3 regions of the Laedolimicola intestinihominis genome follow, and region 3 is predicted to be linked to each of the others. Evidence: riboswitches for the same ligand, from Rfam matches in the RefSeq annotation. Region 3 holds a riboswitch; each other region holds the start of a gene.

Region 1 (3,276 bases), on a different contig from region 3:
GTCTCCCATGGGTTCCACTGCCAATATCGCAGGCCGGGCAGCTGCCATGCATCTGGCCGGAAAGAAAATCAGCTATCCGGGAGTCCTGGGAACCGGTGTGGCAAAGCTTGCAGGCATCCAGATTGGAAGAACCGGCCTCACAGAGCAGGCGGCAAAGGATGCAGGATATCCGGTGGAAAGTGTCATCTGTGTGGTAGATGACAAGGCCCATTATTATCCGGGAGCAGATTTGTTTGTCATCAAGCTGGTGGCAGATCGGGAAAGCCACAGACTGCTGGGAATGCAGACGGCAGGCAAAGGCGCCGTGGACAAGCTGGCAGATATTGCTGTTACAGCGATTTCCATGAAAGCAACGCTGGAGGATCTGCAGTATATGGATTTTGCATATGCACCGCCCTTCTCCACCGCCATTCATCCGCTGCAGCATGCAGTGAATATTCTGCTGAATAAGCTGAACGGGGAGCTGGACAGCATGACGGCCGCAGAGTATGCGGAAGAAGGAGAAAATTATCGGATCGTGGATGCGGGTATTACACCGTCGCTGCACGGGTATCCCTATGTGGATCTGAACAGCCTGGACGGTCCGGCAGACGGGCTTGGCAGGAACGAAAAGCTGCTTTTGGTATGTTCCAAGGGAAAACGGGCTTATCTGGTGCAGAACCGTCTGAAGGCTTACGGATATACGGATACAAAGGTACTGGAGGGCGGCATGACCTTCCATACAGAATTAACAGAGGAAGAATAAAAGGAGGCACGCAATGGCTACATTAACAATCAGCAAGGAAGATGAAAAGCGCGTAAAGGCAATGGGATTTCTGAGCAATAAGGGAACCGATAATTTCTCGGCAAGAATCATTACTGTCAATGGAAAGATAACGGCTGCGCAGCAGAGATGCATTGCGGAAGCGGCGGAAAAATTCGGAAACGGAGTGATAACCTTTACCACCCGTTTGACGGTGGAGGTACAGGGCGTTCCCTACGACAAAATCGAAGAATTCAAGGAATATATTGCCAGAGAAGGACTAATTACAGGTGGAACCGGTTCTGTGGTACGCCCGGTTGTAGCCTGTAAGGGAACCACCTGCCAGTATGGACTTTTGGATTCCTTCGCCATTTCCGAGGAAATCCATCACCGTTTTTATGAGGGGTATCACACGGTAAAGCTGCCGCACAAATTTAAGATTGCGGTAGGCGGCTGCCCCAACAATTGTGTAAAACCGGATTTAAATGATTTGGGAATCATCGGTCAGAGAATCCCCGAATTTGACGAGGATAGCTGTAACGGATGTAAGAAGTGCAGCGTAGAGGCAGCCTGTCCCATCGGCGCGGCAAAGGTGAAGGACGGCGTTCTGGAGATTAACAAAGAAATCTGTAACAACTGCGGCCGCTGTGTGGGTCAATGCCGTTTCGACGCCATCGAAGACGGTCAGTACGGATTTAAGATTTACATCGGCGGCCGCTGGGGCAAAAAAATCAATCACGGAAAAGCGCTGCGTAAGGTGTTCACCAGTAAGGAAGAAGCCTTAAACGTGATTGAAAAGGCGATTCTCCTGTATCGGGAGCAGGGCATTACCGGCGAACGTTTCGCTGCGACCATCGAACGTCTCGGCTTCGATAACGTGGAGCAGCAGCTTCTGTCTGATGAAATTCTGGAGAGAAAGCAGGAGATTCTGGATGCGCAGCTTCATCTGACAGGAGGAGCAACCTGTTAAAAGGGAAACCCTATAGGGTATATTTTGTTGACGAAAGCCCGTCTGTATGCTACACTGACTAAGGTATAACGCAGAGAGTATGCATGATGCATAAAGCAGGGGAATCAGGTGGAAGGCCTGAGCGATCCGGTCACTGTAAGCAGCGTGTCTGCAAGCCAGGCTACCTGCTCTTTGCGGGAAATGGACAGGCTTCCGTGGAAAGCGGTTCCGGATACAGTTGACAGCAGGAAAAGAAAAATAACTGTCGATCAAAGGGAGAGATCTGTCAATACGGATCTCTCCTGTTTTCTGTGCTGGAAAATTTCGACAGCTTTCCTGCGGTGAGAGGAGATACAGAAAAAATGTTAAACCAGTTTTCAAGAACTGAATTATTGCTGGGAAAGGAAGCCATGGAGCTTCTTAAGGAAGCCCGGGTGGCTGTCTTTGGTATCGGTGGCGTGGGTGGCTATGTAGTGGAGGCCCTGGCCCGGAGCGGCGTGGGGGCTTTCGATCTGATTGACGACGATAAGGTATGTCTGACGAACCTGAACCGTCAGATTATCGCTACCCGGAAAACCGTAGGCCGGTACAAAACCGACGTAATGAAGGAGCGGATTCTGGATATCAATCCGGAGGCTCAGGTGGAGACGCACCGCTGCTTCTTCCTTCCGGAGAATAAGGAACAGTTTGACTTTGGCAGCTATACCTATGTGGTGGACGCCATTGACACGGTCACCGCGAAGATTTCTCTGGCAGAGGAATGTGAAAAGGCTGGCGTACCCCTTATCAGCAGCATGGGAGCAGGCAATAAACTGAACCCCTTTCTGTTTGAGGTGGCGGATATCTACCAGACCAGCGTATGCCCGCTGGCGAGAGTGATGCGGCAGGAGCTGAAAAAACGGGGCATTCCGAAGCTGAAGGTGCTTTATTCCAGAGAGAAGGCGGTGCGCCCCATCGAGAACGGGGAAGTAAGCGGGGAATGCCCAGAGCGGCGATCGGTTCCCGGCTCTACCGCGTATGTACCGTCCGTAGCGGGACTTCTGATCGCAAGTGAAATCGTAAAGGATCTGACCGAGGACGCCATGAACCGCGCCCGGGCAGCCCAGGAGCAGGAGGAGAATAAATAGATGAAGGGTAAATTATACGGCATCGGCGTGGGTCCGGGCGATCCGGAGCTTTTGACACTGAAAGCAAAGCGGATTCTGGATGCGGCAGATATCATTGCGGTTCCGGTAAAAGAGGCCGGAGAGATGAGCACCGCACTGGAAATTATCCGTCCGGTGGTGGATTTGGAGCATAAGAGCCTGATGGAAGTCATTTTCCGGATGGCAAAGGACAGGGAAGAACGGAAAAAATGCAGAGCCGCAGCCTGTGAGCAGCTGACGGCGGAGCTTTCCCGCGGAAAAAGCATTGCCATGATTACCCTGGGTGATGTGTCCGTGTACAGCACGTATATGTATGTGAACCAGTATGTGGCAGAGCATGGCTTTGAAACGGAGATTATCCCGGGTATCCCATCCTTCTGCAGCGGAGCGGCTGCGGCCCGGTTACCGCTGATGGAGGGAAATGAGTCCCTGGTGATCGT
Region 2 (3,276 bases), on a different contig from region 3:
GGCGCCGATATCTTCATGCTGAATCAGGAATTTCCTTTTGGAACTACCGGTGAGGCAATGGAAGATAAGCAATATACCTTCCGGGTGGATCCCAAATATGCATCTGTATTACCGGAGCTGGGGGCAGATATCGTGACCCTGGCCAATAACCATATGCTGGATTATGGACGGGGCCCGCTTAAGGAGACCCTTGAAGCGTTGGACGAGGCAGGAATTCTCCATGTGGGAGCGGGGCAGAACCTGGAGGAGGCAAAGGCTCTGAAAACCGTGGAGGCAGGCGGACGGGTCATTGGCTTTCTGGGAGCCACCCGTGTGATTCCGGAGCATTCCTGGACTGCGTCTCAGAGCAATTCCGGTCTCTTTACCACCTATGATCCCACGAAGCTTCTGGAGGAGATTCAGGCTGCGAAGGAGACCTGCGACTATGTGGTGGTCTATGTCCATTGGGGAATCGAGCGGAACACAGAGCCGGAGGATTATCAGAAAACCCTGGCCCGCCAGTACATTGACGCCGGGGCAGACGCTGTAATTGGCGCGCACCCCCATGTGCTGCAGGGCATCGAGTATTATCATGGAAAGCCCATATTCTACAGCCTGGGTAATTTCATTTTTGCGAACCGGGCTTACGAGACCATGATGGCGGAGCTGACTCTGACCGACAGCGGCGTGGATGTCCGGGTGATTCCCTGTGTCAGTACGGCCAATCAGATGGGGCTGATGAACAGCGGCGAACGGGCTGGCTTTTATGGCAGGCTGCAGGAGCTGTGCTTTGGCGGGATAGCGATAGATGAAGGGGGGAGGGTACCAGAGTAGAAGAGAACATGCTGACAGGGCTTTGGATAAGGAAAAGCGAAAGCTCTGACAGTCAGGAAAAGAGCGGTTCTTTTTGGTATGTTAGAAGTGAATAAATTATCAGAAAAATATAAAAAAAACATGCAATATAAAGAATTTAATTTTTTTGGAAAAAACACTTGCATTTCCCCTTGCCTTATTATATACTAAACAAGTCGCAAGGGTGCGGCACAAAAACATAGGAAATGGTCGATTGGTCAAGCGGTTAAGACGTCGCCCTCTCACGGCGAAAACAGGGGTTCGATTCCCCTATCGACTGCTGAAAAGCTTCTGGTTATCCAGGAGCTTTTTTGCTCTATAGGAAGCACCGTGTTACATGAAAGTGCAAAAGCCATGATTCCTATAGAGCAAAAAGCCCCTCCGGGGGATCGCACTGCGGCGGAATGGAATAATGTCGCTTACGCGACCCGCCGCAGGCGGAGAATCCTGCTTTGCAGGATTCTTTCTTAATGTGCACTGCGGCGCTGTGGAAGGAACTGGCACAGATTAACAATATTTGATGCTTGACAAGAAAAAAGAAAATAGGTAATATATCTAACGGAGTGAGTGCCGGCTAACAGAAATGTTGGGCCGGTGAAAAGGGAAACAGGTGTAAATCCTGTGCGGTGCCGCCGCTGTAAGCGCGAAGTTTCAGGGCCGTTTTCCTTCACTGTCCGTAAGGTACAGGAAATGGTACGGGACGGGAAGAAGGAAGACAAATAAGGCCGGCGTAAGTCAGAAGACCTGCTTATTCTGCTTTTGCTGTCACGGTCCATGACATTTGCGAAAGATAGAGGGCGCAGTGCGTCCGGATGCCGAATACGGGTGCATCTTCTGATTTGGATAGATCAGAGGGTGCTTTTTTTATGGACAAATTATTATACAGAACGAAGGAGAAGAAACATGAAGAAGAAAGTAGTAAGCGTACTCTTAAGTACCTGTCTCGCGGCGAGCCTGCTGGCTGGCTGCGGTTCCAAGGCTGCGGACACCACAACAGAGGAGAACACAGAGGCTGCCGAAAGCACCGACGAGGCAAAGGAGACTGCAGACGCAGACGACGCCTATGAGCCGGTTACCATTACTCTGAACCTGGAGCGTTCCGGACTGGGCGAGAACGTAGAGTACACCATCACAAAAATGCCCTCCGCTGTGGTAGCTTCCGGTGACCAGATGGCAGACTTTTTCTTTGATCTGGGACTGCAGGATCAGATGGTAGGCTATACCAAGGGCTTTTGCTGGAGTACGGCTTCCGAGTATCCGGCCCGCGATCAGGTTCCCCAGCTGATGAACCCGGGCGAAGGCCTGACAAATCTGTCCAAGGAAGAGCTGCTGGCAACCGGCTGCGATTTCCTGATGGGCTGGGATTCCACATTTTCTGATAAGAATTTCAACAAGGATTTTTGCGATGAGAATGGTATCGCCATGTATTTCCCGTATGTATGCACAGACAGCGCAACCTTTGCGGATCTGTATAAGGACTATGAAACTCTGGGCGAGATCTTCAAGGTGCAGGATCTGGCAGCTGAGAAGGTGCAGGCTATGAAGGATACCCTGCAGGAGGTGCAGGACGCTCTGGGCGATGAGGCCTATGAGAATCCGGTAAAAGTATTTGCTTATGATTCCGGAGAGGATGTACCGTTTACCGCTTGCCAGGGTATGCCGGGCGACATCATCAAGAAGGCCGGCGGTATCTCCATCTTCGATGATATCGAAGCAGGCTGGGCAAAGCCCTCCTGGGAGGAAGTAGTAGAGCGTGATCCGGACGTGATTCTGATTCTGGAGTATACCGGAGACGATGTAGCAGAGAAGCGGGAGTTCCTGGAGACCAATGAATTCACCAAGGATCTGCGCGCCGTAAAGGAAGGCAGAATCTACTCCGTATGCTGCAGCGATATGCAGGGTAGCGCAGGAAGCGCCAATGCAGTGAAGACCATTGCAGAGCAGCTGTATCCGGACAAATTCTAACAGGGGAAAAGACAGGGGAGTGAAAGCTCCCCGTTTTTCTTGCTCATTCTATCTATGTTCTCGAAGGAGGAATCTATGAAAGGAACAGCAAAATCAGGGAAAGGCCGTTTTTTTGTGACACTGCTTTTGGTACTGTTGCTGATTGTCGGGGTATTAACCATATCGGTCACCATCGGCGCAGTGAACGTTTCGGCCGGCGATATTGGAAAAATTCTGGTAAATAAAATTTCTGGGAAGGATATCTTTCGGATTGCCTGGGAGGGCAAGACAGAAAATATCATCTGGAATATCCGGTTTCCCCGCGTGCTGATGGCCTTTATCGTAGGCGCGGGACTGGCGCTGTGCGGCGTCCTGATGCAGGCGCTGACCAAGAATCCCCTGGCGGATCCCTATGTACTTGGCATCTCCTCCGGCGCTTCCGCCGGAGCAGTCTGTGCCATCCTGCTTGGCTGGTTCAGCTTCATGGGCGGGTATTCCGTT
Region 3 (3,276 bases):
GACCTTCATACAGATTCACAATGTTCTTGGAAGGCATAACCACATGAATGGTCATCTGTCCGTCCTTTACGGTCAGAGTTCCCTTTCCCTCGTAAAATTCATTTACATGGAACATACTGCTGTCTGTATTGAAATCTGCGGTGTAAACGCCGTCCTCCAGTGCCGGTGCTGCAGGTTCTTCTGCGTCAGCCTTTTCCGGCTCCGCCGTTTCTTCTGTCTTGGCAGTTTCCTCATCGGAGTTTTCCGCTTCTGTGGTAGTCTCTGCAGCCGGCGTCTCCGCCTTGCTGCCGCAGCCCATCAGCAGTGCGCAGCTTATAACTGCCATTCCCATTAACGCGATGATTTTCTTCTTCATTTCTTTTCTTGTCCTTTATCCTTACTTATTTCATAGCCTCTGCGGTATGAGCAACATAGAGATTCTGGATTGCCTCGATCTCGCCCAGACCTGCGATCTGGCAGTCTACGCTCTCGAACTTGCCGGATGCGTTGAACATGCTCTTCCAGGAATCGTCATCGTCGCCTGCCATGTCGTTGTTTGCATGGTCGCCTGCAACTACCATCAGCGGACGAAGTACAACCTTGGTGTAACCAGCCTCTGCAACTGCGTTAATCACATTCTCACATGCAGTATCTTCCGGCTCGCCCTCTACGGTTCCGATAAATACGTTCTCATATCCCAGATCCTTCATCTGTGCCTGCATCTGGCTATAGGAAATCTTTGCGGTATGGGAGGTACCATGACCCATGAATACAAATGCCACGCCATCCTCTTTTGCTGCGTCCAGAGTATCGAAACCAGCCGTCTTTACAGCCTCAGCAGTAATAGCCTCAGCAACAGCCTTCTTGTCAGCGTTAACTGCGGAAGCGTCTGCTCCAACCTCGCCCAGAAGCGGCTCAGCTACCTTTACAGACTCAAATTTATCCTTGTATGCGTCTACCGCCTCCATCAGCTCGTCGTACTCAGCGCCGTGCATCAGATGGGTCGGCTGTACAACCAGGTTCTTTACGCCGTTGGCAACTGCGCGATCCAGAGCCTGATCCATGTTGTCAATTGCCTCGCCGTCGCGGGCCTGGATATGGTTGATGATAATCTGCGCGGTAAAGGCACGTCTTACGGACCAGTCCGGATTTGCCTCTGCCAGAGCGTCCTCGATACCCTTGATATCAGCTACACGGCTGTCATTGAAGGAAGTACCAAAGCTTACTACCAGCAGCTCGTTCTCGCCGATCTCGTCCTGGTTTCTCGGATCATCCTTGGAAGCGTCTCCGGTGTCGCGTCCGAAGTAATCCGGGTCAGCGTTCTCGCCCTCTACCAGCTCCTTCTGAGCGTCTGTCAGAGCGTCCCATGCTTCCTTGGCTGCCTTACAGTCAGCGTCTGTGGTCTCTGTTCTCTCCTGCACATAGATCTTGTCAATCAGGGCTGCTACGTTGTCAGCTGCAGCCTGATCTGCGTCCGCGTCGTCTGCAGTCTCCTCTGCAGCGTCTGTGGTCTCTTCCGTAGTAGTAGTGTCTGCAGCCGGCGTCTCAGCCTTGCTGCCGCAGCCTGCCAGCATGGATGCTGTCAGAGTTGTTACACATAACAGTGTTACAAGTTTCTTTTTCATTTTCTTTTCCTCCTGCAAAAATTTTTCAGTTAAATGAAATTCATAAGATCAGAAGGAATCTGCTAAAAAATCCGACGATCCTGTGGATCGTCGGATTTTCAATCGTCAGCTTTACATCTGTTCGCCCATCCACGCAAAACAGCGCTGTGCGGAACAGCTGTGTCTATACCCCATCTGGCACTATCAATCCTCGTGATCCGGAATCTTTCGACTCCATGCGCCGCAGTCTGGCAGGTCTCCTGGCTTACAGTACAAGCGCTGCTTATCGTCTTCCCGATGGCTCAGTGACGTATGATAAGCCGCTCCTGCATACAGTGACGAGATCGCGCAGGTCTCTCACCTGCTTCCCTATTCTCCGTTTTTTAACGGCACCAGCTGTTTCTTATTTGATTTCACATAACCTACACAAGCATTATAGCAGTCTTTCTGAAATAATCAACTGTTTTTCCGCTATTTTTTCTTCCTTTTTGCATTATTTCGCCCGTTTTTTCATAAATAACAGATAAGCGAGCAGCAATATGATTCCTACCGGCAGAGAAATCAGCGCAGACTGGGTAAATCCTGCCACAATATAGGTAATAAAGGAAATCACTGCTACACTGACCGCATAGGGAAGCTGGGTGGACACATGGTTTACATGGTTACACTGGGCTCCCGCAGACGCCATAATGGTCGTATCGGAAATCGGGGAGCAGTGGTCGCCGCAGACAGCGCCCGCCATGCAGGCAGAGATGGCCACGGTCATCAACGCCGGATGGGTGGTCTGGAACGCGTCTACCACAATCGGAATCAGGATACCAAAGGTTCCCCAGGAGGTTCCGGTGGCAAAAGCCAGGAAGCATCCAACCAGGAAAATAATAGCCGGAAGCAGAGCAACCATACCCTGAGAGCTGCTCTTAATCAGATTAGCCACGAACTCCGCGGCGCCCAGGCTGTCTGTCATGGCCTTCAGGGTCCAGGCGAAGGTCAGAATCATGATAGCCGGAACCATGGCCTTGAAGCCCTCGGGAATGCAGTTCATGCACTCCTTGAAGCCCAGGACCTTACGGCTCACATACAGCAGAATCGTGATGACCAGGGCGAAAGCACTTCCGATGGCCAGACCGATGGACGCGTCGCTGTTGGAGAAGGCGGTCACGAAGTCCGCGCCGTCAAAGAAGCCGCCGGTGTAAATCATGCCGATGACGCAGCAGATGATCAGGGAAAGAATCGGAATCAGCAAATCCTTTACGGAACCATTTCCCACGTTATCCAGGCCTTCTGCGTTGCCGTAAGGTCTGTCCGGCGTAGTAAACAGGTCGCCCTTCTTTGCGTTGTCCTCATGGACCTTCATAGAACCGAAATCTATGTTCAGAATTGCTATCGTAATCATCATAACGATAGTCAGAATCGCGTAGAAATTATAGGGAATCGCGCTGACAAAAAGCGCCAGTCCGTCCTCACCCTCTACGAAACCGGTTACGGCCGCCGCCCAGGATGAAATGGGGGCAATGATGCAGACCGGAGCCGCTGTGGCGTCGATGAGATACGCCAGCTTCGCCCGGGAAATGTTGTGCTTGTCCGTCACGGGACGCATGACGCTTCCCACGGTCAGGCAGTTAAAATAATCGTCGATGAAAATCAGAACGCCAAGGGCTACCGTAGCAAGCTGAGCGCCGGTGCGGGTCTTGAT

Evidence for each region. A riboswitch is a leader RNA that binds a small molecule or an ion and turns the genes downstream of it on or off. The one in region 3 is predicted to bind cobalamin.
Region 1: it holds a riboswitch for cobalamin, as region 3 does, so the genes downstream of both, WMO29_RS00520 (tRNA threonylcarbamoyladenosine dehydratase) here and WMO29_RS16220 (sirohydrochlorin cobaltochelatase) in region 3, are expected to answer to the same signal.
Region 2: it holds a riboswitch for cobalamin, as region 3 does, so the genes downstream of both, WMO29_RS06290 (ABC transporter substrate-binding protein) here and WMO29_RS16220 (sirohydrochlorin cobaltochelatase) in region 3, are expected to answer to the same signal.

The regions. Positions count from the first base shown of each region.
Region 1 covers NZ_JBBMFE010000001.1:132,926-136,201, forward strand. Annotated here, with positions in the region: gene WMO29_RS00510 (FAD-dependent oxidoreductase) at 1-745, shown strand, start outside; gene WMO29_RS00515 (ferredoxin-like domain-containing protein) at 759-1,712, shown strand; cobalamin riboswitch at 1,771-1,898, shown strand; gene WMO29_RS00520 (tRNA threonylcarbamoyladenosine dehydratase) at 2,054-2,818, shown strand; gene cobI (precorrin-2 C(20)-methyltransferase) at 2,819-3,276, shown strand, end outside.
Region 2 covers NZ_JBBMFE010000004.1:115,119-118,394, reverse strand. Annotated here, with positions in the region: gene WMO29_RS06300 (CapA family protein) at 1-813, shown strand, start outside; tRNA gene WMO29_RS06295 (tRNA-Glu) at 1,040-1,111, shown strand; cobalamin riboswitch at 1,380-1,597, shown strand; gene WMO29_RS06290 (ABC transporter substrate-binding protein) at 1,735-2,796, shown strand; gene WMO29_RS06285 (FecCD family ABC transporter permease) at 2,872-3,276, shown strand, end outside.
Region 3 covers NZ_JBBMFE010000023.1:9,480-12,755, reverse strand. Annotated here, with positions in the region: gene WMO29_RS16225 (hypothetical protein) at 1-355, opposite strand, end outside; gene WMO29_RS16220 (sirohydrochlorin cobaltochelatase) at 381-1,604, opposite strand; cobalamin riboswitch at 1,816-1,995, opposite strand; gene WMO29_RS16215 (Na+/H+ antiporter NhaC family protein) at 2,077-3,276, opposite strand, start outside.